Regions from separate parts of the Desulfotomaculum sp. genome, predicted to be linked through region 1. Evidence: a T-box and tRNA genes for the amino acid it is inferred to sense, from the RefSeq annotation. Region 1 holds a T-box; the other holds one or more tRNA genes.
The links. The T-box of region 1 lies ahead of tyrS (tyrosine--tRNA ligase). A T-box ahead of a tRNA ligase gene usually reads a tRNA of that ligase, here a tRNA-Tyr.
Positions count from the first base shown of each region.

Region 1 (16,522 bases):
AAGATCGTGATATTTTTTGTCTTCCCTTACTAATATCTGGGCATTTGAATTTATTTTTCCAAGGACATGATCAAAGGGAATTTTACCTAAAATTTTAATGCCATTTTCTATACAGAATTGCTCTGATGGATTATCTTCACCCGGGAGGCACTTATTAAGCACGACTCCATGCGGCTTGTCAAATAACTTCACAAGAGTATAAACCATCTTAAGATTATGGGCCCCAAACAAAGTAGGTTCTGCCACCAAGATACAGAAATCGGCATTCTTAATGCTCTCCATGACAATACAAGCACTGCCGGGTGGACAATCGATAAAAGTGAATTCTTTCCCTTCGCCGATATAACTTAAAAGTCTTTTTATAATCGGGATGCCCGAAGCGATACCTGTATTTAATATCCCTGTAATTACAGAAACATTTTCAGAAGTACCTCTTTGAACCTCTCCGATAAATCTTTCTTTTTCCGACAATGCTTTTTCCGGACAAAACAATATGCATCCACCGCAGGAATGACAAACTTCTTCAAAAACTAATAGATTATTGACAATATAGGCTAAGGCATTAAATTTACAAAAATCAACACATTTACGACAGCCGTTGCAAAGGGTTTCATCTACCTTAGGAATTTTAACTGAGATTTCTTCTGATTGTATATTTTTAGGCTTGAAAAAAAGATGACCATTTGGCTCTTCGACGTCACAATCGATATAGGTTGATTCCTTTACGGATGCAGCTAAATTTACAGATACAAGCGTTTTACCTGTGCCTCCCTTGCCGCTTAGCACAGCTACCTTCATACTATTTGCCCCCATGATTATGAAATCCTGGATGAATTTCATCCAACAATGATATTTTTCCTTCATTATAAGCACGGATATTATCCTTGATAGAATCGTTAACTGTCTTGTATAGTTTTATATTCGCTGCTTTTAGAACATTGGCAGCATTCTCACCACATCGTGGTGTAAGTAAGGCACTTACCTGGCTATCCACAATGATCTGTGCCGCCTTAATGCCAGCACCACCTTGGCTAGCTGCCGCACTATTATCTAGAAAGTCACTTTCCTTTGATTCGTTATCATAAATAAGAAAATATGGAGCACGACCGAAGGACTGACATACATTCGTTTCCATAGAGTTGTCATCAACTGGAATTGCAATTTTCATTGAAAAGCCCCCTTCATACTTATCTGTCATTAGTAGTTATTATCTTCCAAAAAACCTCTGCAGCACCTATGTCTACGGAAACCACCCATGCAAGGTTTTTCGATACCATCACAAAGCTTGTAATCACCCCCTTCTATCCTAAGTATTTTTCCATTTACCAATGATTCCGCAATTTTTTTCCTTGCATCATTATAGATACCTTGGACAGTTGTGCGTGCGATATTCATTTGTTTGGAACATTCTTCCTGCTTAAACCCTTCTAAATCAATTAGTCGTATCGTTTCGTATTCGTCAACCGTCATGATGACATAATGTTCATGATCGATAGGAGTGTTAAGCGGCCCAAATCGGGTACTCTCCGGCAGGCTGCATACCTTTCTCCATTTTCTAGGCCTTGGCATAATTCATTAAACCTCACTTATTGCAAAAGAGCCTTCGCTCTATCAAGTACCCTTTTGCGATTGATCTGCAGGTGAACCTGCTGCCATACCCCTTCCAAACCCTTTTCCAGCCCTTCTTCCAAAACACCTTCCAAGCAAACTTCCATTACCTTTCCCCAAACCTCTTCGATTACCTAGCCCTTGACCAAACCCATTGCCACTGCTATCCGTACTCGCTCCACTGCAAACTCCAAGACCTCTTCCTTTCATTGAGCCATTTCCCATTGGTCCAGTTCCATCTCTTCTAGGCATATAAACGCCTCCTTTGTGGTTATTGACATATGTCAATTATATTTTTATTATACTCCGCATTTAACATATGTCAATAATTATTTATATATATTTTATAATTTTTTAAATAAAATAACACCAAACAAAGCACCTATAGTTACTTTGTTTGGTGTTATAATTATCCTCCAATAAGACAAATAGCCTTTTGTAAAGAACGTAGAGTATTTTTGCAATTAACTGGGTTTCCAGAAAGATTAGTCGTTCTTTCTCAATCTTTTCTGAATCTGCTGTCGCAAATTATCGGTGGGTACATCTGGTAAGAAAGAGATAAATTCAGAGGTGCTCATAAGCTTAATACCAATATTCTGCATATCCAAAAGATTGGCTTGATGTACTTCCTCCGTCTTAGCTCCCGTGGCATCCGTTAAAACAACAACTTCATAATCCAATGAATTTGCATCCCAAACCGTTCCTCTAATGCAATTGGGCGTCTGTACCCCGGTAACAACAACTTGATCGACACCTAACCGTCTAAGCAGATTGTCCAGCTCCGTTTGAAAGAAAGCACTCCACCGTTGTTTCGTAACTAAGTAATCGCCTGGCATCGGTTTTAATTCTTCTACAATTTTTGCTCCCTCTGTTCCCTCGATACAACCACCGCCTACTTGAACAAATCGATTATATCTTGTAATTTCTACGTCGCTGCCGTCCCCACGGTAGTAGCGAAATACATGTACAACCGGCAGACCATTTTCTCTACATGCGTGTAATGCCTGTTTAATAAAAGGAATTACCCCCATAGCACCTGGCACTTCAAAGGGAGCCCCAGGTAAACAAAAGTCATTTTGCATGTCAATCACTAATAAAGCTGTTTTCCCCATAGCTAGTACACCCTTTCTTAACTATACATACCTTCAAAGATTGCAGCAAGTTGTCATAACCTTCTTTTCGTGCAACAGAAGCAAAGTATGTATCTTTATTTCTGGCCATTGATGCTCCGGCAAATGCCTTTAGTAAATTATTTTCAGTTTTGGTTCCTTTGATATTCAAATAAACCGCAGGGTTGAGGGGTTTGGTTTATTTCACTTTTGCTCTATTTCCGTAACGCATTCTGTTTTAATTTTTTCAACCAGAAATTGCAAAGCATCTATCACATGTGGTCTAATATCGCCGCCTACCAGTAAATACATGATGTCATCACCCACATCCAGCCTGCCTTCATTAAGCCAAACTTTAACATAGAAGATGCCAGCCATTTTGTATGTTTCCTCAACCGCCGCAGCCACTTTCTCTGGAGCATAAGCAAATTCCATTCCTTTTACCAAGGAATCATCATCAAGGCCTTGGCGAACCTTGGCTTTTGATGTCTGACGTACAATGCCATTATGGACTAAGAACATTCCTTCCTGTAAAGCCCTGGGATCTGCCTTTGCCTCCCTAAGCCATTCATCCATGGATGGTGATACTTTTTTATTAGCCATTCATCCATACATCCTTTATTTAATAATCTCCTGAACTCTTCCGATCTGTCCATCGTCTAGTCTTACTTTTATTCCCCTATGATGTTTAGGTGATTTTGTAAGAATATCCCTAACAATTCCTCGTGTCCTTTTACCCGTTCGTTGATCTTTCTTCAAAACAATATCCACTGTTATTCCTGGATAAATATTACTCCTATCTTGTCCTTCCATAAAAAGCAAAACCTTCTTTCTATCCTTACCACGTACCCCCTGTATTTTTACAAACGGGTTACATAAATACAATATTACTCTTACCGTGATTATTCAAGGGGGCTTTTGGGGGATCGGGTGTGATATTTTCTTATCGATTACGGTACTCAAACAAGGGTGAATCTAAGCACATTTCTTAACATAAGACATATGATGATATTGTAATACAAGGAAAGGAGTGCTTAATTTGGATAATTTTCGTAAAATGAATTTCTGTCCTTACTATCCAAACATGCCAGTTTTTAGCCCGGGATTTGGCAATCAGTTCCCTAATAATTACTTTTCCCCAATAAAATTAATGGATTATGGGCCTTACCCCTTTGTTGTTAACATTGAAGAAGCTGCAAAGCAAAACAATAATTTTCGTATCGCTTTATGGACAGGAAATTATTTACAACTCACCTTGATGAGCATTAAGGTGGGAGAGAACATCGGTTTAGAAATGCACCCCAACCTCGATCAATTCCTACGTATTGAAGAAGGGCAGGGGCTTATTCAAATGGGAGATCGAAAAGACCGATTGGATTATCAAGCACGTGTCCAAGATGATTATGCAATTATTATTCCTGCCGGTAAATGGCACAATCTAATTAACACAGGCAATCGGCCAATTAAGTTATATTCTATTTATGCACCACCTGAGCACCCCTTCGGAACTGTTCATAAAACAAAACAAGATGCGGAAGAACACCACCGCTAAAAAAAGCGACCCCTAACTTATGGTTAGGGGGTACATCTAGGGGTTCATGTCCTATCCTAATACGAACAAGTCAGATATTTCTCCAGTCTAATCATAACTTTACTTCATCAAGGCTTTATGGTAGGTTTTCTTTCCTTTACGTATTTTGACACCGTCTTTAAGTTGTTCCGAAGTAATATTATACTCAAAGGTATCAACCTTCTCGTCATTAATAAATATACCGCCCTGCTGAACCAGACGTCTTGCTTCGCTCTTAGAAGCCGTTAAACCACACACTACCATCAAATCCAAAATATTGATAACACGATCGATCAGTTGCCCGGATTCAATTTCAGTAGTTGGCATGTTGGCATCATCTGTGCCACCTGCGAAGAGGGCATGAGAAGCAATTTTCGCCTTTTGGGCCTCTTCTTCACTGTGAACCAGCTTAGTCAGTTCATAGGCCAGAATTTCCTTGGCTTCGTTTAGCTGACTGCCTTCCCATTTGTCCATTGCGTCAATCTGTGAAAGTGGCAGGAAGGTAAGCATACGTAAGCACTTAAGAACATCCGCGTCACCAACATTACGCCAATACTGGAAAAATTCAAAAGGTGAGGTTTTATTGGGATCAAGCCAAACTGCACCCTTTGCAGTCTTACCCATCTTATTACCTTCCGAATTTAATAGTAGTGTAATTGTCATGGCATAAGCATTTTTACTTAACTTACGGCGAATAAGTTCGGTACCACCCAACATATTCGACCACTGGTCATCACCACCAAACTGCATATTACAGCCATAATTCAGATACAGATGATAGAAGTCGTAGGACTGCATGATCATATAGTTGAATTCCAAGAAAGACAGACCCTTATCCATTCTCTGTTTATAGCATTCCGCCCGCAACATCGTATTGACAGAGAAATGAGCTCCTACTTCACGAAGTAATTCAACATAATTCAGCTTTAGAAGCCATTCTGCATTGTTAACCATGATGGCCTTATCATCACCAAATTCAATGAATTTTGCCATTTGCTTCTTAAAGCAATCGCTATTATGCTGAATTGTTTCAGGTGTCATCATCGAACGTAGGTCTGTACGGCCAGATGGGTCACCAATATAGGCCGTTCCATCGCCTATAAGAACTACCGGTTTATTTCCTGCCATTTGCAAACGTTTCATTAGGCACAGAGCCATAAAATGACCAACATGCAAAGAATCCGCAGTTGGATCAAATCCAATATAAAATATTGCTTTACCACCATTAATTAGTTCTTTAATTTCTTCTTCGTCGGTAACCTGGGCAATCAAGCCGCGAGCTACCAATTCATCATAAATTTTCACTATAACAACTCCTTTGTAAAATAAAAATGCCCTCTGTTCCAATTGGAACAGAGGGCAAAAATTGCGGTACCACCTCTGATTTAGAAATTCCTCACAGAATTCCCCTTTACAAGTGCAAATACACTTACTCGCTGTACCGGGCGTACCCGTCAAACCTTACTAAATTCAGGCCGCAGCTCCAGGATGTATTCGAATCAGCACGCCCACAGCCTCTCACCAACCGACTGCTCTCTGAATGACGGAAAACTGACCTACTTCTTCCTTTCATAGCTCTTGATAATTCAATTTTAACTTATTGTAGTTGAGAAAGCATTAAAAGTAAAGTACAGAAAGGGACATTCCACAACTTCACGCATAAATCAGTTTTGGAAAAGATGTCGTCATTTTATGTTTATCCATTAGGTAGAGGGAAAATCTATTGCTTACTCCTTTTCATATAGTGCCCAAATAAACCGAAGTTTATCCTATCTAGAACTTCTTTGAACAGCCTTTACCAGTTCCACAATGGGTATAATAACGATCGACAGTGCAAGTGATGTAAAAAAGTTGCCTGCGGATAAGGCAGTAAGCCTAAACATTGTATTTATGCCTGGGATGTATATGACCATAAGTGTAAGCGCAAAGCAGGCCAGCATCGCACCAATCAGGTATTTATTATGTCCTTTTAAAGTGAATATTGATTTTTTTAGCGACCTCATATTGATGGCGTGGAATATCTCACACATAGAGAGGGTAAGGAATGCCATTGTCATGCCTATTGTGTGGGACTGAACGTTTCCAATAAAGAAGGAGATTAGCGTCAACACGGCTATGATAATTCCCTGATAAATCACGTTGACACCAAGTCCCCTCGCGAAGATCCCTTCTTTGGGATCTCTCGGTGGTTGCCTCATGCTGTCAGTCTCGGCTTCCTCCATGCCAAGAGCCATTGCGGGGAACGTATCTGTTACCAAATTGATCCAAAGGATATGAATTGGTGCAAACAACTGCAGGTTAAACAAAGTAGCGACAAAAATGGCGATTACCTCGCTCAGGTTGGAGGCCAGCAAAAACTGTATCGCCTTGCGGATGTTTTCATATATCCTGCGGCCTTCCTCAACAGCATAAACGATGGACGCGAAATTATCATCCGTCAGCACCATACCCGCCACATTCTTTGTGACATCCGTGCCAGTGATGCCCATTCCCACGCCAATATCGGCGGATTTCAGTGCCGGGGCATCGTTCACGCCATCACCAGTCATGGCCGTAATTTTTCCCTTCCTACGCCAGGCGTTGACGATTCGCACCTTATGTTCCGGTTGAACCCTCGCATAAACTGTGATATTGTCAATGACCATGTCCAACTCATCGTCCGACATCCTTACAATCTCTGCGCCTGAAATCGCTTCATCCTTATCTTTTAATATGCCCAATTCCTTGGCAATGGCAACCGCAGTATCCTTATGGTCGCCCGTAATCATAATTGCACGAATGCCCGCTTCCTTGCATTCGTTTATAGCTGTCTTGACCTCTGGACGGACGGGATCAATCATTCCGGCAAGGCCGATAAAGGTAAGGCCCTTTTCTAAATGTTCCGGTGAGAAATTATTTGGTTTTTCTGTATAGCTGCGGTACGCCGCGCCTAAGACCCGAAGGGCTTTGTCTGCCATGCGCCTGTTATGGTCTAGAATCCTATTTTGTAGTTCAGCCGTAAGGTCTTGCACCTGTCCGTCTATGATTATATAATCACAACACTTCAATATTTCATCCGGCGCACCCTTCGTATATTGCCTAAAAGTGCCATCCGATAGGGCGTGTACGGTTGACATCATTTTACGCATTGAATCAAAGGGCAATTCTCCTATGCGTGGTTTTTCCTTTTCAAGCTCATTTTTAGGAAGCTTTAAGGAGATAGCATATGCCGTCAAACCAACCTCGGTGGGTTCGCCAATAAGCTCACCGGACGGATTAATTTCCACATCGTTGCATAGGGCAACCGCTTCAGCTAACAGCTGTTTGTCGCCAAACTGATCTACGACGGTCATTTTGTTCTGAGTAAGCGTACCTGTTTTGTCCGAGCAGATCACCTGAGTACATCCCAAGGTTTCAACCAATGTCAGTTTACGGATAACGGAGTTTCGCTTTGACATTTTTGTTACGCCAATGGATAACAACACGGTAACAACCACAACAAGCCCTTCCGGTATGGCCGCCACTGCGAGGCTTACGGCAATCATCAGTGTTTCAAACACATGTCCGCCGCTGAAACCTCCGTTTCTTAGGATACTAAAAAAGAAAATGAATACGCATATCCCCAGTATCATAAAGCTTAACATTTTACTTAGGGAAGCCAGCTTTTTTTGCAGCGGCGTTTTTTCCTCTTTTGTTCCTGACAATATATCAGCAATCTTCCCCATTTCTGTAGCCATGCCTGTGGCTGTTACAACGCCTTCCCCACGCCCGTACACCGCGTTTGTCCCCATATAAGCCATATTAACTCGGTCGCCTAAGGGTATTTCATCCTTTTCAGTCATCAGGCTGGTGCTGGTTTTTTCCACAGGGACGGATTCTCCAGTAAGAGCGGCCTCCTCCATTTTAAGACTGACGGCTTCGATGATACGTATATCTGCTGGTATGGAATCTCCTGCCTCAAATAAAACAATGTCCCCAATTACCACATCTTCTGATTTAATATCACTTACTACACCATCACGCCTTACCCTGGTATGAGGTGCAGACATTTTTTGCAGGGCTTCTATTGCTTTTTCTGCCTTTCTTTCTTGTACAACGCCTAATACAGAATTGAGTGAAACAACAACGAGTATAATGATCATATCGGCGATTTCACCAAATGCACCGGAAATAATGGCGGCCGCAATCAGCACGATGATCATGGGGTCTTTCATCTGCTCAAAAAATCTGACTACATTGGATTTGTGTTTTGTTTCCGCCAGCTTATTTTTGCCATTTTGATTAAGCCTTTCTGCTGCGATAGAAGCTGACAGCCCTTGTGCCGAGGAATTTAACTCTTCTAAGACGGATCTTACTTGTCTTTTATAATGTTTCATATTTCCTCCAAATAATCCCATCAGCATAATAAAACCAGGCAATTCAATTGAAATATACATCATCTCGACGTAGCCGATAGGATAGCAGATGTTTAAAGGTCATTGTTGGACCTTACCGTATGTGGGAACATGTCAACGACTGTATCACACCACTTACGAACCTTTCACTTCCAACGCTTTCTTCGCCATCTGAACATACTCATCAATACCAGATACCAATGCAAACTCAGCAACTGAAACCGGATATGCAGCGTCTAGTTCAATAATATGCTTTTTCATCTTAGGCCAGTAATATCCACCAGCTTCTCTATAGGCAATAATCAGAGCTTCGAGCCCTGCTTCACCAAAAGCCCTATAATTAAAAACAAAGTCACTTGATATATCCGTAACCTTAGCTTCGGTCCAGTCAATTAATCCCGTTACATTAGCATCTTTATCAATCATAGTATGTCCTGCATGAACATCTCCATGAATCAGACCCGTTTTCTTAGGCCATATCTCATCATCGTTAATCCATGCCTGCCATCTCTTCCATAAATCTTCACCTACACCAAACTTTGCTTTTACAGCATCCATACGCTGTTTCATTGACATTCTAGCTTCTTCTGGGGTATGCACTACTAGGCCTATCTCAGCAGCTTTATCACTAGGTATGCTATGAAGATCCACTAACACTCTACCAAGGGACATGTGAAATGATTCTGGGACATTGTTTATATCTATCTCCCAAACATAGTTTCTTATATTATGATCAATCGTTCCTGCCGGTACACCATCTAGCTTTTTGTACGCTATTAATTCATCCGTATAAATGATCCAGTTTGGCGCTTGAAAAGATTTAGCATACTTGTTTACCAAATCTAATACTTGTTTTTCAGCCTTTGTTCTAGGCATCACATCTGCACGTCTAGGCAATCTAAGAACCCACTCAGTTCCACTTTCATCCCGTGCAAAAATAACTTGAAAATCAAGCCCAGATTCATTAAACTGCATCGTTTCTTCCTTAAGGATAACATGATGTTTTTTAGCTATTTCAATAATTTGTTTTATATCTTTACCCAATTCAAATCACTCCTGTCCAGACTTTTAAAATATCACTACCTAAGCTAAATTAATTATGACGTGTAATTTGATTGGCAACCACTTCGAAATAATAATTCTCTAATTCTTTCATAATTGTATGGCTGTAAATCTTCCTTTGGAGAACCTACCATAAAGCTGATCTTAAAATACAACAACATCTGGATCTTCAGCGATGATCTCCTTAGAATCTTGACGTGACTTGATAAACTCCCTAAGAGGGACGATGCTTCTTCGATACTCTGTGCCAACATACTCTGGAGCTAGCTTTCTGGATACAAGTTTGTACTCTTCAATATCGTAACCCGGCCTTGGAGTTAAACCTTCGCTTCTAACTCCAAGGCCATCTTGTTTAAGTATTTCTTTATAGCTGAACATATATCCTCGCAGCCTTTTTCATAATTAACGCGATTCGAAAAGGTACTTAGACCTTAAGACCAGAGTCTACAGACTTTTTCATATAATTAATGAGTGAAGCCACCTCGGACTCCAGTCCTTCCCACTTATCATCATATTCTCCTCGATAGGCTTTGCTAGCTAAGTCGAGTAAAGCTGCATGCTCACTGGGTAATTGAGTTATTGCCCATTCTGCTGCCAGATCTTTTGAACTAATTTCACCGGTAGAAGCTGTCAGCCACATTCTGGCTAAGGTTAAAATTACATTGCGTTCGTCACCTTTAATATCTGCTATCAACCCAGGTAAAGATTCTTTAATCGCACTTCGAATATCTGTCATTGGTACAGGCTCAAGTACTTCTATTGCTTTTGGTCCAGAAAGATTCATGCTATTTTTTCTTACTTGAGCTAAAAGAATTGCTAAATCTGGATCATAAGTTGGTTGAGAAATTTTTCCCCTTTCAAACTGCTCTCTTAGCCACTCGCCATACATAAATTCATATTTGGGAGGAAAATGCCAAGGAACAACCTCTATTTGATTTATGACTGTAACTTCAAGTGGTCTCATGGCATTTGTGTTTCCTATTTCCCCAGATATAAGCATTAGCCTATCTGTAAGATCCCTTCGAGTTCTTCCGGATAAACTATCATTTGTTACCACCAAAATATCGACATCGCTATTAATGCGTAAGCCTTCCATTACAGCAGAACCGTATAAATATACCCCAACTAATATATCATCAAGTAGTTCCTCTATAATTTTTAATGCTTGAATTGCCTCTTTCGGTATTTTTTTGCTATTCAAATCTATACTCAACTGCGATCTCCCTTCATCTAAAGGCTGTTTTGGCATCTGCATCGTGCTGAACATGCCGCCACCTATTCTCTGCCAAGCTTCGCTTAACTTGTGCATATTTGTCCGCTCACTCTCATTGGACCGCAACCAATCGCAGAAGTGTAGCAATTCCCTGCATTTTTATATACTTTCGCTTTAATTCTAATAAGGGAATATTTCAAACCTAACCCCACACTCGTACACTCTGGTTAAGCAAAATATCATGCCGATTAGTCCTTTTCCCCGGCTTTAAAGTTATAAATCGGTTTGATCCTTTTTACAATATCCGCCGTCGGCCCAATATGGTTTACGATATCAGCCATATTCTTATAGGCCATCGGACACTCATCCAGGGTTTCTTTCTTGACAGATGTCGTATAAACATTCTTCATCTGTTTTTTAAATTCAGAGACAGTAAAGCTTTGTTTTGCCTTGGTCCTGCTCATAAGCCTTCCCGCACCGTGGGGGGCAGAAAAGTTCCACTCCTCATTGCCTTTACCAACGCAGATGAGACTGCCATCCCTCATATTGATCGGAATTAAAAGTCTCTCCCCTTTTTGTGCAGATACCGCCCCTTTTCGTAGGATCATCCTATCGGTATCAATGTAATTATGCGTTGTGGTAAACTGCTCCACTACCTCTAATTTCATTCCTTTTACTATTTCAGTAATTATCGCCTTTCGGTTTAGCTCTGCAAACCGCTGGACAATTTTCATATCATGTAGATAGTCCTCAAACAGATTGCCGGTTACATAAGCAAGGGTAAAGGGGATTTTTGTCAGTACCTGATTTTTTAATTCCTTTAAGGCATTCTGGATTTCCTTATCCCGACCTTCAGACTTGCAGCGGGTAATAAGTGCCTCCAAGTCTGCTTTGTCATTACGGTTTAACTGCCTATAGCCAGCCTCTTGATAATATTTAGCTACTTCAAGACCCAGATGTCGGCTGCCCGAATGAACCACGACATAAAGATTGTCCTCCTCATCCTTATTTACCTCGATAAAATGGTTTCCTCCCCCCAGAGTCCCAATACTCTTTTGCGCTCTATCCAGCTGTACGGACTTGAGACAACGAAGCTGCGTTAAATCAATTTGTTCATTATGCGGATGCGGTTTTCTCCTCACTGCAAAGCCTGACGGTATATTCTCGCAAATCAACTTATCCAGCCTTTGCAATTCCAATCGTTTATTGCTAATTAAGATCGTTTCCATACCGCAACCAATATCCACGCCTACCAAATTGGGAACAATTTTGTCCTTAATGGTCATGGTGGTTCCAATGGTACAACCAGCACCGGCATGGACATCCGGCATAATTCGGATTTTGCTTTTTCTTACAAACTCCTGATTGCAAAGGGTTTCAATCTGCACAGCAGCGCCTTCTTCTAATATATCTGTATACACTTTGGCTATATTGTATTTTCCTTCTATTTCTAACATTGTTTCCCTCCATCCATACAATTGCATATAGTCAATGATAGCAAACTATAAATTAGAAATGAAAACAAAAAAGCCAAGGTCATTAAAAATACCTCGGCTAACTTAGCATCCCTTTTTACAAGGACTTCCGCAAGGCACGCATCAAAAATTGTGTGCTTTTGTGGTGCCTGTACACCGCACGCCCGGGAACGATGCTCTAGTAACGCATAAATCCTGTTGCAATCCCTCAAACAGAGAATGGCTGGCCTCTATGCTTTGCATAACAATTATCGTAAAGATATTCAACCTCTATCTTTGACGGTAAAACCCTCATGAAAACACAAGGAATTTTTGCTATTTAACCGACTCGTTGGGCGAAACTGCTTGGGTTCCCTTAAATTCTCGTCCGTTCGTTCGATCATCCAGCAACACCCCGGATGGCCTGTGCCCAGCCACTGGTCAGGGGGTCCGGTTGGCATATCCTAAAGCAGTGCCGAAGTCAAGTCCAGCGGCTCCATAACCTGGCCGTCTTTATAGACCCGCATGTTACCCGATGAGATTTCGTCTATCAGTATGACATTGCCAGCGTTGTCCACGCCGAACTCCAATTTGATATCGTATAGCTCCAACCCTTTCCTCTGAAGCGCAGCACTTATCAAAGCCGTAATTTTCTGAGTGCTTGTTTTAATTTCTGCAAATTGCGCGGCAGACATAATGCCTAGGGCCTCCAAACCTTCCACTGTAACCAAAGGATCTCCTCTTCCATCATCCTTTAACGTAGCTTCTACGTAAGCGTTCAGCTTGTCCCCTTCCTTCACATAGGCTCCGTAACGGCGCAGGAAGCTGCCAACCGCTTTGTAGCGGCAGATAACCTCCAGACCCTTGCCGAAGGCCTTTGCTGCTTTGACATCCATGGTCCCATTTTCTACATCTGCACTTACATAGTGGGTTTCAATGCCGGCATTTTTTAGCATTTCAAAGAACAGAACGGATACCCTCAGGTTCCCTTTTCCTATCCCTTCAATGGAAAGTCCCACTGTGTTGGCCCCTGGGTCAAAAACGCCATTTTCGCCTGTCACATCATCCTTGAAGATCAAGCGGTAGTTCCCGTTTTCCAAGACAAAAACATCTTTGGTTTTGCCCTCGTATAGTTTTTTCATTGTAGGTCTCCCTTCGTATTCCTTCATTATATTGGTTTAATCTTCAGAACCGCGGGAATCGCGGGGACGGTTCCTTTGATGCTACCTTCTCACTTTTACACCGATCCTTGCATAGAAGTCCTATCGTCTTATACTTTTGATTATTATACCCAATTCATATATCACACCACTAGATATTTACTTCCTTCTCTGACACTAAGAGGGCTAAGTGTATTCGTTTGAATAAATTCCTTTACCCATTCTTTATTTGTTTTAGAGTATTCTCTTAACGCCCAACCAATCGCCTTGTTAATAAAAAACTCTTTGGTTTCACTATTTTGTTTAATAATTAAACCAAGCAATGCTGCATCCGTTTTTTCTTTGTATTTTAGTTGATACAAAATGGCACTTCTAACAAGCCAAATATGATCACTTTCAGCCCATTTCAATATATGACTGCTGATAAGTTCGGGATGCTCAAGACACAAAACTCCTGTGATATTTCCGGCAATGGTGTCAACTGTGTCCCACCAAGGCTTGGTAATTATTAAAAACCAAACATTATCAATATCCTTTTTTTGCAAATAGTCTTTCAACACAAGCAAATAATCAATCGCCAGATACTGAAATTCTCTCTCTGGCCTTTCCCATAGCATGAAAACAAAATTCCAATCAATTCCTTTTTGTTTCTTTGCTTTCTTCATCAATCCATTCCCAAGAGAGGTTCTTTTAGGCTTAGGAATTCCCAAAAAAGGAAAATTATTTTTCATATAGGCGGCCATTTTGACTGCTTGCTCTTGATCACTATTTTCGAGGAATGAATTTATCAGTTCATTATACATTATTTTATAATCTCCCGTACTCTCCCAATCCATTTTTTACTCCCAATTCTTCCATACATCCGGTTCATAGCCCACTGTTGCTTTTTTACCATTACGCACGATCGGGGTTTTATAAAGACCAGGATTGTTTAACAGCAACTCTTCCCTAACATTGGCACCAATGATGTGATCCATATTAAGCTTTTTATATTCTTTGGATTGATTATTTATTAGGTTATTTAATCCAATCGCAGCCGCAACACTTTTTAGCTCTCCTAGGCTTAGCCCCTTTATACTCAGATCAACAAATTGATATTTTATCCTTCTTTCCTTGAAATAGCGTTCTGCTTTTTTAGTATTAAAACATTTTTTGATACCGAAGATTTGAATACTCACTTATAAATCCCCTTCGTTCTATTATTACCTGTTGGTATAAAATACGGTGGTCTGCTTTCTCCTAACAAAGTGTAGTACCTTTCTTATCCTTAACCGCACACTCCACGTGGCTTGAGGATACAATCATGATGCCCGAAGAAGCTGCTATCCCCTTGTAGTGTTCCTCACTTCCGAATATAATTTATATTTCTCACATGATTTCAAATAATCTCACTCAGCTTTAAATGTCCATTTCAGCAGAAGTGTACATTTCTTCATACTTTTTCAACGCCATTCTAAACATGCCTGCCATTGTTGCTTTGTTTGATACGGATGTCCAAAATGTATCATAAAATGATGTCCCATCGGCACGAAGCCAATCCCACATAATTTCCGGATCTGATACATTCGGGTTTTCTAAATGGCACCTATGGCAAAGCAGCACAAGATTTGAAGGTTTATCCCCCCCGCCTAAAGGTTCAGGAATAATGTGGCACCTTTCTAAAGATTTTTCACATCCGCATCTCCAGCATCTTTCATGGGCCTCAGATGCATCCACGCTTAAATCACACTCATCAACTATTGAAAACCAATAATCCACTATTTCTTCTATTGAAGTTCTAATCCTTTCTTTTCCCAATGCAAATCTCCTCCCAAATCATTGCCAAAATAACCTCAAACGTCTTTCCTTTTTGTTGCGGAAAATCATTGTTCACACCCCGTTCCGCATACTTCTCTACTGAAATACCATCACTCAATTAAAGACATAAAAATTCCCTCTAACAAAGTGCTAAAAGTTTAGCACTTTGTTGGAGGGGTAGCTGAAGGAATATCTGTTGTAACTTACAAAAACCCCTTTTGCTTGATTCAATATATTCTGCAAGGTCACAACTGATAATTCCGGTAAAATACTTAAAGCGAATATATCTTATCCAAATATCTATATTGAAAGTAACTTAACCGCTCCTAAACCCCATAATTGACAATATATTTAACAATTTTATATTCGTTTTGCCCCACTAATATTGATAATTATTTAATTACTTAATTGAACAATGGTTAAAGAGCGATTCAAATAACCTAAAACAGGAAAAGTCGTACTAATACTTGTTCCTACTTCATCTCCTTCTGTTAAGGAGGCTTGAACGACAAACGTTGAACTACTTCTATTAGATATCTTAAAAAAGGTACTAGTATCACCAAAAATCGCTGTACCATTGACAGTAATAATTGCCTCTAGATATGGTTGATCTGGATCTGGATCAACGGTGGCTTCAGCGTTAATAGATATCGTTATTTGATAAATTCCGCTTTCTCCTACCACTAATTCATTACCCGATAGACTAACCGTGATAGTGTCTGATAAAGGTCCAGCCACAGTAAATGTTACGGGTTCGAATGCTTCCCCAGGTGTCTCTACATTACTTCCTCTTAAAGATCCAAAAGCCAAAACAACTTCTCCAGCGGGGCCAGCCGGACCTGGTTCACCCTGTGGTCCTTCTGGACCAGGCGCTCCTGCGGGACCTTGTGCACCTGCAGGACCTGCTTCACCCTGAGAACCTGCGGGACCTGGCTCACCCTGTGGTCCTTGTGGACCGGGAACTCCTGCGGGGCCTTGCGGACCAGGAGGACCCGGTTTGCAAGACGGCGGACATGGATTACAGTCCCAATTACGTGCATTATTAAAACTATCTGCTGTTGTTTTAACTTTATTGGAGTCATCATTATTAATAGATGAACTTAAATCAGATAAGTTTTCATTCTTCTTCATGCCAAAACTCCTTTAATGCCCCCACAGGGTGAGGCACAAAAATAA
Region 1 covers NZ_CEVWQM010000025.1:46,358-62,879, forward strand. Annotated here, with positions in the region: gene AC1U9Z_RS14105 (nucleotide-binding protein) at 1-798, opposite strand, end outside; gene AC1U9Z_RS14110 (NifB/NifX family molybdenum-iron cluster-binding protein) at 800-1,168, opposite strand; gene AC1U9Z_RS14115 (DUF134 domain-containing protein) at 1,198-1,569, opposite strand; gene AC1U9Z_RS14120 (DUF5320 domain-containing protein) at 1,612-1,860, opposite strand; gene AC1U9Z_RS14125 (cysteine hydrolase family protein) at 2,094-2,720, opposite strand; gene AC1U9Z_RS14130 (molybdenum cofactor biosynthesis protein MoaE) at 2,922-3,320, opposite strand; gene AC1U9Z_RS14135 (YwbE family protein) at 3,336-3,530, opposite strand; gene AC1U9Z_RS14140 (cupin domain-containing protein) at 3,775-4,269, shown strand; gene tyrS (tyrosine--tRNA ligase) at 4,369-5,592, opposite strand; T-box leader at 5,640-5,869, opposite strand; gene AC1U9Z_RS14150 (cation-translocating P-type ATPase) at 6,057-8,642, opposite strand; gene AC1U9Z_RS14155 (Mph(B) family macrolide 2'-phosphotransferase) at 8,796-9,704, opposite strand; gene AC1U9Z_RS14160 (hypothetical protein) at 9,867-10,100, opposite strand; gene ant(9) (aminoglycoside nucleotidyltransferase ANT(9)) at 10,147-10,935, opposite strand; gene AC1U9Z_RS14170 (RtcB family protein) at 11,184-12,392, opposite strand; gene AC1U9Z_RS14175 (phosphoribosylaminoimidazolesuccinocarboxamide synthase) at 12,854-13,531, opposite strand; gene AC1U9Z_RS14180 (DNA alkylation repair protein) at 13,693-14,385, opposite strand; gene AC1U9Z_RS14185 (arsenate reductase family protein) at 14,389-14,727, opposite strand; gene AC1U9Z_RS14190 (HNH endonuclease) at 14,948-15,346, opposite strand; gene AC1U9Z_RS14195 (hypothetical protein) at 15,743-16,477, opposite strand.

Region 2 (16,522 bases), on a different contig from region 1:
GTTAACGGGTAAAGGTGTCAACAAAACCACTGGAAAAACCGACACCCGGGAAAAGGTATGGGGTTGCCTTTTCAGGGCTCCCTGTCAATGGCAGGGGGTCTTATTTAGTGCATCATATTTATTAAATGTGATATAATATTTATTGATAAATCAATTTATTAGGAGTATAATTAAAGTGACAAAAAGTAATTCTTACCCAATTAGATAATTAATTAGGTAAGAACGGTTACCTACATATTTTTAAGGAGGGATACCGTATGACACAATTTATTAAAACCTGTCCTAACTGCGGCCAAAATCTAGTAGAGAAACTTCAAAATGTTGATGTAAAACAAGACCTAAAAGCTTGTTACGCCGAGAGCATCCCGGTACTTGTATGTGAGAACCCTACCTGTACCAACCAGGAAAAGTATTATAGCCCCTTTTCATTCAATCTATTAAAAATGAAATGTCCGGAAATCAATAAATGGTAGAAGGTCTTACCCGGCAAAGCCGGGTTTTTTTATATCTTTTAATGGGAATTGATCCGGACTGATAAAAAATCTATAATTAAAGCAGAATTCATAGCTAAGGGAGTGCTACAATGAAAATTGGCAGTATTGAAAAACCAACCTTTGAAAAATTCCGGGAGAGTTTTTTACAGCTAATGGAGCAATTCACAGAAAAAGAACCAAACCCCTATGATGACTGGTTGGAGATTGCTGATAGTGAAATCAGAGAAAGCATCATTCGCCAGTTTATTCAAAGCAATGAGCAACAATATGGCTTTGAAATAGTCTTACAGGGGAAGCTCGCCAATAGGGAAGGTTCTGTTGAGGGAGTGGTTGGGGAACTATATCATGTGTTTTCTACCATGTTTTTAGTAGAGGTTATTAATTCTAAAATTCGTTCAGGGGAGAAGCGGGTTGATATATAAGCCCGCTTTGCTATTGGCCGTTAGCCGTTAGCTATTGGCCCTTACTAACCTGAAACATGCCCTAAGCCCAAAAGCTGTCAGCCATCTGCCGTCAGCTTTTGGGCTTAGAGGTATTCCTTTTGGGTCGGTTGAGTTGTAGGGGTGACCTGTGGTCACTCCTTCCTTCGTGTTTCAGGTATAAAAAAACCAGGCAATATATGCCTGGTTTAAATGGTGCGGTCGAGAGGACTTGAACCTCCACACCCTGACGGGCATAAGAACCTGAATCTTACGCGTCTGCCAATTCCGCCACGACCGCATGTTTATAGGATTGAATTACATGTCCTACCGACAAAAGTTATTATACATCACTTCAAATGGACATGCAATAGCGAAATAAAGTATTATTTTGTGTTTTTAGCCATTTAGCTATTAGCTGTGTGCTTCTAGTAGAAAAACAGATGATTGTGCTAGTAAAATATTTCAGACATAAAAAATAACCAGGTATTCGTACCTGGTTTAAATGTACGAGTGGCGATACAGCATTTTTTCAAAAAACCCCGTAGAATCAAGAGTTTATAGGCAGTTGAAAGCAGTATTTACATAAATATGCGCTGATAAGGCGAATTTATATTTTCTTCAAAAAATACTTGACGATTACCTTGGGTATTGGCTTAAGATTCTATTGGGGTGATAAATATGTTAATAAATCAAGTTAGCAAAACAACAGGCTTAACTAAAAAAGCAATAGAGTATTATACTTTGCAAGGATTGATTTTTCCGTCCGTTTTAAATAACGGATATAGGGATTATAGCAAAAATGACATTGGTGATTTTGTTATATTCCGGTTCAAGAGGACGGAGCTAAGGTAAATTTATCATACTTTGTATTGTAATTATAATGTGGAGTCTTGCAGCAGCGGTGCGTACATCATAATAGCGTGGTTCTCAGTCACAAATTCATCATCTATCAAGACATTGTTCCAGTCATATTTTTTTCGAAAGATCAGATTATGTCTTGTATAGCCACCCCAATACTCGGATTGAATAATATGTTTTTTTTCGTATACTTTATATTTATATTCAGGTGGTGCGTTTGACCGCCAAGTTCCTTTTAATTCATTTTCTGTAATTTCTATGCAAAGTTGAAAAGATTGGTCTGTATTGTTCTTTATCATCAAGTCACCGTAATTGTAAAAACAGGTTGCCCCGCTCCCAAACGGCTGTGTCCTGTTTGAGTCTGGGAAAACGTCGTAGCCGTGACGGTGACGCTCCGTTATTGTCAGTGGAGTATGAAGCGTCATCCAGTATATCAGGTTGGACAATTGGCATAAACCGCCGCCAATTCCGGCCTTGAAAGTGCCATTTTGCAGGACCATGCCTTTTAGGTATCCTTTGCGCTTTGTCGGTCTGCCTATCCGTTTCCAGTATGAAAAGGTTTCGCCCGGATGTATTGTTACGTAATTCACTTTGGGTACAGCAATCTTCAAATTTGCAATCTTATTATATTGCAGGTACATATCTACATCCTTTAGTTTTCTTAATAACGGAGTAGAGTGACAAAAGTGTTCGTATTCTAACAGAGTTTTATCTATATGCGCAAATTGAATACCGCCCAATATCCAAAAAACATATCTTTTGAACGTATAATAAGCGCTGCCCAGCATTAACCTGGCAGAGGTTCTATTTTTCGGTTTTTCGATTGGCTTTTGCATTGCGCCACCTCACGCATTATATAATAATGCTAGCTAACTCAATTTCCGTTTTGCAATAGGCTACAGCCATACCCTGTGCCCGTTGCCCATTGTACCACGTCTTGCACCCGAAAAGAAGGCATACCTTTCCTTAACGGAAAGTGGAGTTACGTTGCAAATAAAATTTCATGCTGCGAGCGCCAGCGAACCGCCGCCATGCACCCATTTCCCCCATGCACCGGGAGGAACCACCATATTTCGCCTATGTTCATCATCCAAAATCCGTGCCGCCTTGTTCAAAGATACAAGGTCGAATGCGGCATGATCGTAATAGATACCAATGTCAATATCCGATGTCTGGGAATGTGTACCCCTTGCACGCGAGACGCCAAGCACAACAGCCTCAATCCTTGAAATCTCGGTCAAATCTGTTACCACTTTATCTAATACAGCTCTGATTTCATCCATACATAACTCACCATACTTTCGTTACTATAAACAATTAGGCTAAAACAGACACATTTCTGTATCTGTTTTAGCCCAATAACCTTGTAAAGATGGTGGAAAAAAGATTTTTCGAATAACAGCAACTTATAGCCCGACCGACAAATTAGAATTTGTTAAACTAATCGCATATACAAAATCGGATAAGGATTTCCTTGCTCGTCTGTGTTCCTTCTTTTATAAACCTGAAATCCCATGTGTTCATAGAAGCTTTTTGCTTGCGGATTTTGTTCGTTCACACCTAATTCGTTTATAGAATAGTTTTCCATACCATAATGTAAAAGTTGTTTTCCCAATCCCTTTCCTCTATATTGGGGGGAAATAAAAAGCATTTCCAATTTTCTTTCTTCAATTCCCATAAATGCAACAGGTTTCTTTTCATTATTGACTGCAACAATCAAATGAGCTATCGAGTTCAAAGCCTGTGGAATATACTTCGCTATATTTTTAACCTCTGAATCAGATAAAAATAAATGTGTTTCTCTAACTGATTGATCCCAAACTTCAAGTAGTTGCTCTATTAGGACAGGATTTAATTCGTTAACTTCAATTAGTTTCATATTTTTATGGCTCCTTGTCAAATTCCCGTTTATCTGTTTGACTGAATAAGCCTTGAATCTATAATACCGCATTTGATTACATAAAAAAAGACATAACATCTCCTTGGCGGAAATGTTATGTCTTTTTTGGTGCGGTCGAGAGGACTTGAACCTCCACACCCTGACGGGCATAAGAACCTGAATCTTACGCGTCTGCCAATTCCGCCACGACCGCATATTTAGTTAGCTGGGGCACCAGTGCAATAGTGATTATAACAAAGAATTTCAGTTCGTTCAAGTGTATTCGTTATTTATAGACAAAAAAATACCCGGTCTTTTTACCGGGATTAGAGAGTAATCTTCAAGTGTAATATTATTATGTCATATTTTGTAGAAAAAGAATGAAACACAGCTGACATTTATATGCCAAAAAATAATAAAATTTTGGCTATACAGTAAAATTTTATTAAAAAGGCTTGGCTTATTTGTGCTCTAGCCTAAAAATAGCCTTCTAAATATGATCATTGTTCTGGTGGTGCCGACCAGCGGTATGAAAACGATCATCATTAAAAGCTTATGATTCCAGAGCGTGCAGGTTAAGCTGAACTCGTTTTTCAAAAGATCTGTAATAATGATGGTAAAGAACGGTGTTTCAGGAGAAAATAAATAGACGCAAAGGAGGGGTGTAGATGGCTAAAAAGATTAGAGGTTTCGTTAAAAATTCTGGGACCACGGGAGAGTCGGCCTTGGTGGGTAAAACCGGAGGCTATCATGATACCTGGGATACAGGAGTAAACGCCATGAAAAAAAGACAAAGGCTAACCGGGGTCAATAGGCCTTCAACTTAAAAGTAGGCTTGATTCATGTTTAATCAGCCGACAATAAAAAAAGCTAAGACCGACGCACCTTACATGCAGGTCTTAGCTTTTTTATTGCATCTGGCTGGGGCGGCTGGATTCGAACCAACGAATGCCGGAGTCAAAGTCCGGTGCCTTACCGCTTGGCGACGCCCCAGTAGTGGTGGAGGGAGAAGGATTCGAACCTTCGAAGGCGATCGCCGGCAGATTTACAGTCTGCTCCCTTTGGCCACTCGGGAACCCCTCCATAAATGGTGACCCCTACGGGATTCGAACCCGTGTTACCGCCGTGAAAGGGCGGTGTCTTAGACCACTTGACCAAGGGGCCATATTTTATTGTCCCACAACGATGTTTATTATAACAAAACATATTGTAGCAAGCAAGTTGTTTTTAAACATTTTTAACCAAATACTATTTTTATTTTCTTCTGTAAAAAGTTAATAGTTTTGTAAGATTAAAGTTAAGTAAAATAAAGATTAATTTGATATGCTTTTAAATATTTGATCAAAAACTATGGGAGGTAGTGGCGTGAGAGAGAAACTGGTTGAATTACTCACACGTAAGGAAGATGAAATTATCCACCGTTTAATTGATTATTCCAAAACAGGTGGGTTCACCAGATACAGTTCCACACGCCGAGGAGACTGGCGTCTTTCAGTGCATGAAATAATTCATGCTTTGTCTTATTACCTAAAGAATTATAAGGGCGATCCGATCCATGCCGAAGAAAAACTAGGTGAGGACCCAGTGACCAGCTTTGGCATTGAAAGTGCTAAACTTCACAGGGCCAGGGGTATTACTTTAAAAATGTTTTTGGGGTTATTTAAATATTATCGTCGATCCTACTTAGACATGCTTAAGGAAGGTAACTTGACAATTTCGGAGCAAACCCAGGCCTCAGAGGCATTGAATACTTTCTTTGACCGTTTTGAAATTGGTTTTTGCAGTGAGTGGGTGGGGGAAGGCCCTGATTCTAGGTTAACAGAATTACAGGCAATTAATCGAAGATTAACCAATGAGAAAAATAAATTTAAAACTATTTTCGATAGCATGATGGAGTGTGTCTTTGTGGTAGATTACGATATGAAAATTATCGAAATAAATCCTGCCGCTGCAGCTTTTTTTGATGTAAGTTCCGAGGATGTAATAGGTACCCAATGTTCTCAATTAATGGGATGTGATTTTAAACCTGAGCAGTGCCACCTTTATCAGGCTATGACAACGGGCGGCTCCTTTAAAGATATTCAAATGGAAATCAAAACCAGGCAAGGACGGAGACAAATCCTTACCAGTGGTTCCTTTCTACATGATATCAGTGGTAAATATGCTGGTGGGGTTCAGGTTTTTGTAGATATTACGGAGCGTAGTATAATGGAACAAAGCCTCCGCCTGCATATGCATGCCAATAATAGCTCCATAGAATCAGTAAGTATTTTTGATATAGCTGGTAAGTTAATTTATGCTAACCCTGCTGCCATAAATATGTTTGCCAGTGAATATAAACAATTGTTAGGAATGGGTATCGAAGAGATCTATCCCGGTGCAGAGAAAGTCTTATTCTCTTTAGTTCAGGGTGAATCCTGGAAAGGGGAAATGAATCAAGGTGGCAGGATCCTAAATATTAACGCCAATCCCATTCGGTTACCCAAGGGAAATATTACTGGTTTTTATGTGGCGGCCGAAGATATTACTTCTGTTAAAGCAACCCAGATAAAACTTCAACAAGCCAAGGAAGAAACCGAAAGAGAGGCTGCAAAACTCAGGGCAATCATCTCCATCATGAATGCATCCATCGCATTGGCTGATGCAGATGGGATCATTACAGAAGTAAATGAACAATGCCTTGTTATGTCTGATCTGACGAGGGATGATGTGATTGGGAAAACGTTAGATAAGATACACAGTGGTGAAACCTTTAAAAAGATACAGCAAATTGTGACACAGTATAGTCGCTACGAAAAAAGTGCTCCCACCACGATTACCAGGAGATTAGGTGAAAAGGATGTCATTATGAACATCCAGCCGGTTTACCGTGATAAAACATACGATGGTGTGTTGTTGATGGTGGTAGATATATCGGAAGTGGTTAAGGCAAAAAGGCAAGTTGAACAAGCATTACTCGTGGCAGAAAAGGCCAACCAAGCCAAATCGGAGTTTTTAGCCAATATGAGTCACGAGATTCGAACCCCTATGAATGGCATCCTTGGCTTTGCCGAGGTATTAATGCAACAGGAATTAAATTCGAAACAACAGGAAAGTATTAAGATTATTCAGCAGTGCGGCGAGCAATTAATGGATCTGATTAATGATATCTTAGACCTTTCTAAAATAGAGTCGGGCAAGTTAACAATTGATGAAAGAGTTTTTAGTTTGCGAAAAATAATTCATGAGGCTGTCAATGTTAATGAATCCCGATTACAAGCACGTAATATAGAAATAAAAATTAATATTGAACAAAATCTCCATGATCATTTTAAGGGAGATCCTACCAGAATAAGACAGGTTTTATGCAACCTAATTTCCAACGCTGCCAAGTTTACACATAACGGCTATGTTAAAATTTCCGTTGGTTCCGACGTGCTGGATATTTTTGGGCAACAGATGAATTTATTCTTTAGTATCGAGGATACTGGTATTGGAATACCGAAGGAAAAGCTGGAATTGATTTTTGAGGCCTTTACCCAAGCAGACGGGTCCACCACCCGCAAATATGGGGGAACTGGTCTTGGACTGACGATTTGTAAAAGCTTAACAAGGCTAATGGGTGGCGAACTTCGTGTAAAAAGTGAGGTAAATAAAGGTTCCGTTTTTTCTTTTAATATTCCGGTTGATAAAGTGGAAATAACGGAGCTGGATAAATCACAGGAAGCCAGAGGCGTGGAAGTGAAAAATGGAACGGTTTTGGTAGTTGAAGATGATTGGACTACCAGACAATTAATTCATAACTATTTGGAAAGGGCCGGTTATGCCGTAATCAGCACAGAACAGGGAAAAGAGGCTATTACACTGGCAAAGATTTATCAGCCGAATGTTATTATGCTTGATATCCTGTTACCGGATTTAACTGGCTGGGAAGTGTTGCAAAGAATTAAAACCTCGGAAGATACCAGGGAAATCCCCATTGTCATATGTTCTGTAATGCCGGAAAAGGAAAGGGCCTTTTCCTTGGGAGCAGTTGATTTTATTGAGAAGCCAATTTCTGAAAGGGTGCTGATTGACCGTCTGGAAAAGGTTATAACTAAGCAGAGAAACGATAAGATTAATATTTTACTGATCGATGATGAAGAAGCTGCCTTACAGTATCTAAAGGGGATAATTGGTCAGCACGGCTATAAAACCCATTCCTTTACGAGGGCAGAGGATGCCTTGGCATACCTGCTTCAAGGGGGTAGGGCTCAGGCCATCATTTTAGATCTTTTAATGCCAGGGATGGATGGCTTTGAATTTTTGGCAAGTCTTCGTGCTCGGTTGGATTTTAGAAAGATTCCAGTTCTTATCAATACCGGAAAAGACCTCACCCCAGAGGATTACCAACGGCTTAATGATATGTATGAAAAAATACTTAACAAAAGCTTAGTCCATCCTAATATGCTATTGGTAGAATTAAATGAGCTTCTAAAAGGGGTGACCTCTTGCAACAAGAAAAATGATAAAAAGAAAAGTGCTAATATATTGTTGGTTGAAGATAACCACTTTAACCAGTATTTAGTAGAACATTTATTGGCCGATGAATTTAAGCTAACAGTGGTTGAAAATGGGTTGCGGGCCTTAGAAAGATTGGCACAGGAAAAATTTGATCTCATCTTAATGGATATGCAAATGCCGGTTATGGATGGCTATGAGGCCACCAGTCTGATTCGCAGACAGGATCAATTTAAGGAACTACCGATCATTGCCCTTACAGCCCACGCTATGAAAGGTGATTATGAAAAATGCATTGCTGCCGGCTGTAATGGATATTTGGCCAAACCAGTAAAACGAGATGAATTAATTCAGACGATCAAACAATATCTTGCTTTATCCGGGGAGGCAGGCAAAAAAGGGCGAACCCGGGATAAAGGGATTGAAGCGCTGATACCCTGGTATCTACATGATCTAGAGGAAGAAATGGCAAGGCTCAAACAAGCTGTGGAGAGCAATGATTTTCCTACTATTCGCTATATTGGGCATGGTTTAAAGGGATCAGGGGGAGCTTATGGTTTTCCTGAATTCACAATCAGTGGGGCAGCCATCGAAAAGGCAGCCATCAATGAAGATGGGGTATTATTAAAAGAACTAGTGGATCAATTACAGGAACTATATAAAGCGGTACTGCAAGAAAATATCTCATAAACTAAATAGGGGATGTCGCTTACCACGATGTTTTGCGGCATTCCCTATTGATATTTTGTGAAAACATTAATTAGTCCATGCAAAGGATAATTGAATCCCCGGAAAGAATGTTTTAAAATAAGAACAGGGTTGCTATAAAACAGGAGTGTGAATATTATGAAAATTACCTTAGAGCAACTAGGGGACAACGAACAAAAACCTCTTTATCAAGACGAATCCAAACTGGTATTTGGCAGCATCTTTACTGATCGTATGTTTACTATGAGATATACAGATAATGCATGGATGGAACCCCGTATCGAAAAATATAAGCCCTTTCATCTCGACCCTTCATCCTGCGTATTACATTATTCCCAGGAAATTTTCGAAGGATTAAAGGCCTATGCCTCGGAGGATGGCAGAATCCTTTTATTTAGGCCGGATCAAAATGCCAGAAGGTTGAATCGGTCTGCGGCACGTTTGGTTATGCCCACCATTCCCGAGGAAGATATCATGCAAGCAATTACGGAACTGGTATTGGAGGAAAAAAGGTGGCTGCCTAAGCAACCGGGAACCTCCCTTTATATCCGTCCCGCTATGATTGCAACGGAACCTTTTCTAGGGGTTCATCCATCCAGGGAATATATCTTTTTCATTATTATAAGTCCGGTTGGGGCCTACTATAAGGGTGGATTTAAGCCGGTAAAGCTTTATGTAGAAGATACCTATATAAGGGCAAATATAGGTGGTGTTGGTGACGTTAAAACAGGTGGCAACTATGCTGCCAGTTTAATGGCAGGCCATCGGGCTCAACAAAAGGGATATTCTCAAGTACTGTGGTTGGATGGACGTGAGCGCAAATATGTAGAAGAAGTTGGCGCCATGAATATGTTCTTTGTTTTTGGTAATAAGTTAGTAACTCCTAAGTTAACTGGCTCCATTTTACCGGGTATTACTCGTGCCTCTGTATTAGAGCTTGCCAATTATCTTGGTCTGGAAACAGAAGAAAGATTAATAAGCATTGACGAAGTGATTGAGGGAATTAACACGGGAGATATTACCGAAGCCTTTGGTTCCGGTACTGCGGCTGTAATTTCCCCGGTTGGTTCTTTATATTATAAAGAAAAAGAGTATACCATCAATGCCGACCAGGTTGGTTCGGTGACTCAAATGCTTTATGATAAACTTGTTAATATACAATATGGTAGGGAGAAAGACCCCTTCGGTTGGGTTAGGGAAATTGGCAGATATTAAAAACGAAGCAGACCAAGGCAATAAAAAAAGATAAAAAAACAGAAGGCACCGTGTCCTTCTGTTTTTTTATCTTTTTTATTAAAAATTCGTACAAAAAAAGGATTATGCTTGTGAAATGTAGAATTTGCAAAATAAATGACAGATTTTTTTTACAAAAGGGGAGGTGGGTCATTTATAATGTACAAATTGCACGAGTTATTATGTGAAAACGATGACATGCTCATGTGTTTTTTGAATTATCTTCAATTAAATAGAAAAATATCTGAAGATGAAGTGAATGCCTTCCTAATCATTTATGAAGAGCAGAAAAATGTAGGTAAAACATACAAGAGAAAATATAAAAGTCTAAGAGAATTGCAATTTATTAAGTAGCATCGGTTAAATCCGGTGCTTTTTTATTTTATGCATTGACATATAGGGTAGGGGGGTATACTATTTTGGTAAAGGCGGTGATCAGAATGGACAGCGATAAAAGGGCTTCCTGTCTAGGTTGTCAGGAAGAAATGAAGAATAGGCTCAGTCACCATGATGAAAAGACAATCAAAGAGCTTGTAAATAGGATTAACCGTATAGAGGGGCAATTACGCGGTATTAAAGGCATGATAGAAAGACATGCTTACTGTGATGAAATATTAAATCAGATTTCCTCAGCCAACTCTGCTTTGCATGGAGTGGCCAAATTATTGTTAGAAAAACATATGAAGTCCTGCATCAAGGAGCAGCTTCAGGCTGGTGATGAGCAAGTGATCGATGAAGTATTAAAAACAATTTTTAAAATGATGAGATGATGAGGGGTGAAAGAGGAATGGAGCAAAAATTAACGACTTGCACTCTCCCTGTATCCGGTATGACCTGTGCCGCCTGTTCTAGCCGGGTAGAGCGGGTGCTAAAAAAGACACCGGGGATCCTAGAGGCCAGTGTAAATCTTGCTACGGAAAAGGCTGTGGTATCCTATGATGCCAGTCAAACCAAGGTAGAGAATATTATCGACAAGGTACGTGATCTTGGTTATGACGTACCAGTGGAAACAGTTGAGTTGGCCATTTCAGGCATGACTTGTGCTGCTTGCTCTGCCAGAGTGGAAAAAAGGCTAAATTCCTTGTCCGGTGTACAAAGGGCCTCCGTAAATTTGGCCACAGGTCGGGCAGCCGTAGAGTATATTTCCGGTTTAACCAATATAGGTGAAATACGTAAAACGGTAGAAAAGCTAGGTTATGGGGCCCAGAAGGTCACGGATGATTCCAGAGATCGGGAACAACAGGCACATCAAAAGGAAATTCGCCGCATGATTTTTAAGTTTGTCTTGGCCACGGTTTTATCTCTGCCATTGGCCTGGATGATGGTGGCTGAGGTGCTGGGTTGGCATCAGTTTATGATTGATCCGTGGATTCAACTGATCTTAGCAACACCGGTACAGTTTTACGCCGGAGGACAATTTTATCGGGGTGCTTATCATGCCCTAAAAACAGGCGGCGCCAACATGGATGTATTGGTGGTATTGGGAACTTCAGTGGCTTATTTCTATAGCCTAATTGCCGTGATAAAGGATTTGACTCCCCTGTACTTTGAATCAGCAGCCGTTGTTATTACCCTTATATTACTAGGGAAATTACTAGAAGCCATAGCTAAAGGGAAAACCTCCGAAGCCATCAAAAAATTAATGGGGTTACAGCCCAATACGGCCAGAGTAATCAGGGCTGGTGTGGAGGTGGATACCCCCATTGAGGAAGTAGAAGTGGGGGATGTCATCCTGGTTCGCCCCGGGGAAAGAATTCCCGTGGATGGCGTGGTCATAGAGGGTTTATCCAATGTGGACGAATCCATGTTAACCGGTGAAAGCATCCCAGTGGAAAAAGGACCGGATGACGAAGTTGTGGGGGCAGCGGTAAATAAACAAGGCAGCTTCACTTTCCGCGCCACCAAGGTTGGCAAAGATACCACTCTCGCGCAGATCATACGCATGGTAGAAGCAGCCCAGGGTTCTAAGGCACCGATTCAAAGATTGGCCGACCGGGTTTCTGGTATTTTTGTGCCAGCGGTGGTAGCCATTGCTATCTTCACCTTTATCGGTTGGTATTTAGCCGGTTATGGCGTTACGGAGGCATTAATCCACATGACCACAGTATTGGTCATAGCTTGTCCTTGTGCCTTGGGATTGGCAACACCTACCGCCATCATGGTAGGCACGGGAGTTGGTGCAGAAAAGGGGATATTAATTAAAGGTGGTGAGCATCTGGAAAGAGCTGGTCGATTGAATACAATCGTACTGGATAAAACAGGCACCATTACCAAAGGGGAACCATCCCTCACAAATTTATTTGTTTTACCGTCCTTTCGTGAAAACGAGGTTTTACAGGCCGTTGCCTCTGGGGAGAAAAAATCTGAGCACCCATTGGGGCAGGCCATCATTAAGGAAGCCCAGGGGCGTCAGCTGACATTATTAGAAACCACTGAATTCGAGGCCCTGCCGGGTAAAGGGATTCGATTCAATCTGGGACAAGATGTCTGGTATATCGGAAATGAAGCCTTAGCCAGTGCTTTAAATATTGATTTAGCATCTGTAAGAACAGAAAAAAATAAGTGGGAAGAGGAAGGAAAGACCGTCATGATTGCCATGACCAGTGGAAATCTGGCAGGATTAGTGGCGGTGGCGGATACCGTAAAGGACAATGCCCAAGAAGCCATTGCTGAACTGAAAAAAATGGGACTGGCAGTATATATGCTGACCGGCGACCAAAGACGTACAGCGGAGGCCATTGCTGGCCAGGTGGGCATTGATCAGGTTATTGCAGAGGTATTGCCAGAACACAAAGCGGAAGAAGTTGAGAAACTAAAGAATGCCGGCAAGGTTGTGGCGATGGTCGGTGACGGCATTAATGATGCACCGGCACTGGCCACGGCAGATGTAGGAATGGCCATCGGTACTGGTACAGACGTGGCCATCGAGAGTGCAGCGATTACCTTGATGCGCGGTGATTTAAGAACCATTGCCTCGGCCATCAGACTATCCCGGCAGACCTTGCGAAAAATTAGACAGAACCTCTTTTGGGCTTTCTTTTATAACATCATTGGTATACCCCTGGCGGTCTTTGGCTTATTTACTCCGGTAATGGCCGGGGCAGCGATGGCCTTTAGTTCCGTATCGGTGGTAACAAATTCATTGCTGTTAAAGAGATATGACCCCACTGCTTGAAGGGAGGTGATCAAATGAGTGAGATTTTACTTAGGGTAGAAGGAATGAGTTGTGGTCATTGCCAGGCCGCTGTGGAAAAGGCCCTCAAGGCCATAGCCGGGGTGACAGATGTGAAGGTAGATCTAGGACAAAAAGAGGTTGTGGTGACTGGCACAGCCCCAAGGGAAGAATTAGCCAAAGCCATTGAAGAGGCAGGCTACGAAGTAGTCGGATGATCACAAGGCATACTAAGCTGACGCCAAGAATTTGACGTCAGCTTAGTTGTCTGACATTAAACAAAGGGCAGACCAAGGATATCATCGCCGATGGCAGAGACAGATTTCCCGTCGGTTGTTATTTCGTAATCAGCGGCGGCCGCATATAAACGAAGACGTTTTTGGAGCAGGCTTTTGATGTCCGCAAGGCTTTTATCTTTAAGCAACGGACGGTCATGCTGATGCCTTAGCCGCTCCAAAAGGGTTGCCGGCTCTGCTTTAAGCCAGATGAGTTTACCCCTTTGTTTGAGGCAAGTTACATTGGCGTCATCGATGACAACGCCGCCGCCGCAGGAGATAATAGCCTGTTCCACTGTGCTAAGGCGTTCAATAACTTCCCGCTCCCGGGCGCGAAAATATTTTTCCCCATGCATACTGAAAATGTTTGGGATTGATTGCCCGGTTTGCTGTTCGATCAGACGATCCACATCGTAAAAGGTAAAACCGCTGATTTTAGCCAGGTGACGGCCCAGGGTTGTTTTGCCGCTGCCCATAAAGCCGATGAGAACGATGTTACAGGAAAATACCTGACGGCTCTGCACCCGGCGGCTCAGTTGGAAAATATGTTGGTACAGTTCTTGTATTTCTGCCCCGTATGCTTGATTTTTCAGGTTAGCGGCAAGTTTATTTAAAACAGCAGCTTCCCGTTCGGGCTGATAAACAGCCATGCCGCATTCTTTTTTATAGGTTGCTATGCGGGCAGCAGCCAAAAAGCGTCGGCCTAATGCTTCCGCAAGGATCGAGTCACACTGATCAATTTCTGCTCGCAGTATATCCAGCATTCACTACACCTGCCTGTGTTTTATCGTTTATCGATTATAGCTTATTCGGTTCCTTTATCTGCTAAGCAATGCAAGGGTTTGTTGAGGTGTCAGGGTGTATTCGGTAACTTGCCCCAAGCCCGTTGGCAAAATGAAGGAAATGATACCGTCTTGATTTTTTTTGTCTGTACGCATCTGTTCTACCAGACTGGTTAAGGAAAAATCTGTTCGATCAGCAGATATGTTCGTCCTGCCAATCAAATCCGCAATTTCCTGGTTGTATGCTTCGGAAATGAGATTCATCTTTTTAGCCAACAGGCTTTCATAATGCATCCCGATTAATACCGCTTCACCGTGTAAATAACGCTGATAATGGGTCAAGGTTTCAAGGGCGTGACCAATGGTATGGCCGAAGTTTAAGATTTTGCGAAGGTCCCTTTCGGTTTCGTCCTGTCCCACAATGCCGGCCTTAATTTGGCAGCATTGTCTAATCAGGCTGTTCAAGGCGGCAAAATCCAGGTTGTAAAATCGAACAAAATTATTTTTAATGTGTTGGAGAAATTGATAATCATAAATCAGGCCATATTTAATGACCTCGCCCAGACCTGCGGTAAACTCCCTCTGGGGCAGGGTTGCCAGCAACCCGGTGTCAATGAGTACCACCTGGGGCTGATAAAAAGTACCGGCCATATTTTTGCCCTGACTTACATTGATGCCGGTTTTGCCGCCGACACTGCTGTCCACTTGGGCTAATAAGGTGGTGGGTATTTGCAGATAGCGAATGCCTCTCATATAAATGGAGGCGCAAAACCCCGCCAGATCACCCACAACGCCGCCGCCAAAGGCGATGATCGCTGAATGGCGGGTCAGACCGGCAGCCAGCATTGCATCAATGATTGTTTCTGCCGTATGAAAGCTTTTGCTTGTTTCACCCGGCGGCAGCACAAATTTTGCATGGGGCAGACCCTCCAGGGCGGCAGCCAGGTCTGCACCGTATAAACGGTCCAGGTTTTCGTCGGTAAGAATGAACCATTTGTCTGCCACGCCGCTATAGGCGGCAAGATCGGCCAGGATGCCGTCTTGAATATAAATATTGTAACTTTTTTCTCCTAACGAGACTGCCAGTGTTTCCATTGCCTTGTTATCTCCTCCAGACTGTCACCGCTGCATTTGCGCAGAAATTCTTCCCCGATAACGGTAAGGGCCAGTGCTTCGCCCACCACGGCGGCGGCGGGTACGGCGCAGATATCACTGCGCTCAATGGCGGCTGTGCAGGGTTGCTTGGTGTTAATGTCTACGGTGTATAATGGCTTGGTTAAGGTTGGGATGGGTTTCATGGCACAACGGATAACGATAGGCTGCCCGTTAGACATACCGCCTTCGATACCGCCGGCATGGTTCGTCCGGCGATAATAGCCCCGGTCAGCATGATAAAATATTTCATCATGGACCTGGGAACCCCGTTGCGCAGCACAGGCAAAACCGCCGCCAAATTCGACACCTTTAATTCCCTGAATGCTTTGGAGGGCATAGGCCAGTCGGGCGTCCAGTTTACGATCCCACTGCACGTAGCTGCCAAGTCCCACCGGTACACCCGTAATCATAATTTCAAATACACCACCCAAGGACTCACCTTCCATTTTCGTTTGGTCAATCAGCTTCATGATCCTTTCGGCGGCTTGGCTGTCAATGACACGAACCGGTGATTGCTCGGCCCTGGCTAAATCATGAAAGGAGGGGTTAAGGGTATTGACGGCGATACCCCCGATGCTTACCACATGACAAGCAGCCTGAATGTTAAAGTTTTGCAGGAGTTGCCGGATGATGCTGCCAATGGCTACCCGGGCGGCAGTTTCACGGGCGCTGCTGCGTTCCAGTACATTGCGAATGTCGTCAAAGCCATATTTGATGCTGCCAGCCAAGTCAGCGTGGCCCGGTCGGGGCGCGGTGACTTTTTTACTTTCTCCGTCAATCTGACAGGGGTTCATATAGGGCAGCCAGTTTTCGTAGTCTTTGTTAGCAATGGTAAAGCTCAGTGGACTACCGAGGGTTTTACCGCCCCGCAGTCCGGATAAAAATTGTATTTTGTCTGATTCGATTTTCATGCGGCCACCCCGGCCATAACCATGCTGCCGGCGGGCCAGATCACGGTTGATGGCAGCCACATTAATAGCCACCTGGGCGGGGAATCCTTCAATAATACCCATTAAACCTGGGCCGTGCGATTCGCCGCCGGTTAAAAAACGCAGCATAATGTTA
Region 2 covers NZ_CEVWQM010000003.1:118,118-134,639, reverse strand. Annotated here, with positions in the region: gene AC1U9Z_RS02735 (hypothetical protein) at 258-473, shown strand; gene AC1U9Z_RS02730 (hypothetical protein) at 584-916, shown strand; tRNA gene AC1U9Z_RS02725 (tRNA-Leu) at 1,128-1,214, opposite strand; gene AC1U9Z_RS02720 (MerR family transcriptional regulator) at 1,595-1,768, shown strand; gene AC1U9Z_RS02715 (VanW family protein) at 1,792-2,610, opposite strand; gene AC1U9Z_RS02710 (nucleotidyltransferase domain-containing protein) at 2,776-3,057, opposite strand; gene AC1U9Z_RS02705 (GNAT family N-acetyltransferase) at 3,210-3,653, opposite strand; tRNA gene AC1U9Z_RS02700 (tRNA-Leu) at 3,781-3,867, opposite strand; gene AC1U9Z_RS02695 (hypothetical protein) at 4,322-4,480, shown strand; tRNA gene AC1U9Z_RS02690 (tRNA-Gln) at 4,572-4,646, opposite strand; tRNA gene AC1U9Z_RS02685 (tRNA-Tyr) at 4,651-4,736, opposite strand; tRNA gene AC1U9Z_RS02680 (tRNA-Glu) at 4,742-4,817, opposite strand; gene AC1U9Z_RS02675 (response regulator) at 5,019-8,822, shown strand; gene AC1U9Z_RS02670 (branched-chain amino acid aminotransferase) at 8,979-10,055, shown strand; gene AC1U9Z_RS02665 (metal-sensitive transcriptional regulator) at 10,514-10,843, shown strand; gene AC1U9Z_RS02660 (heavy metal translocating P-type ATPase) at 10,861-13,248, shown strand; gene AC1U9Z_RS02655 (CopZ family metallochaperone) at 13,263-13,463, shown strand; gene AC1U9Z_RS02650 (shikimate kinase) at 13,520-14,284, opposite strand; gene aroB (3-dehydroquinate synthase) at 14,339-15,397, opposite strand; gene aroC (chorismate synthase) at 15,373-16,515, opposite strand.
Region 2: it encodes a tRNA-Tyr, which carries the amino acid that the T-box ahead of tyrS (tyrosine--tRNA ligase) is inferred to sense. The anticodon was not compared.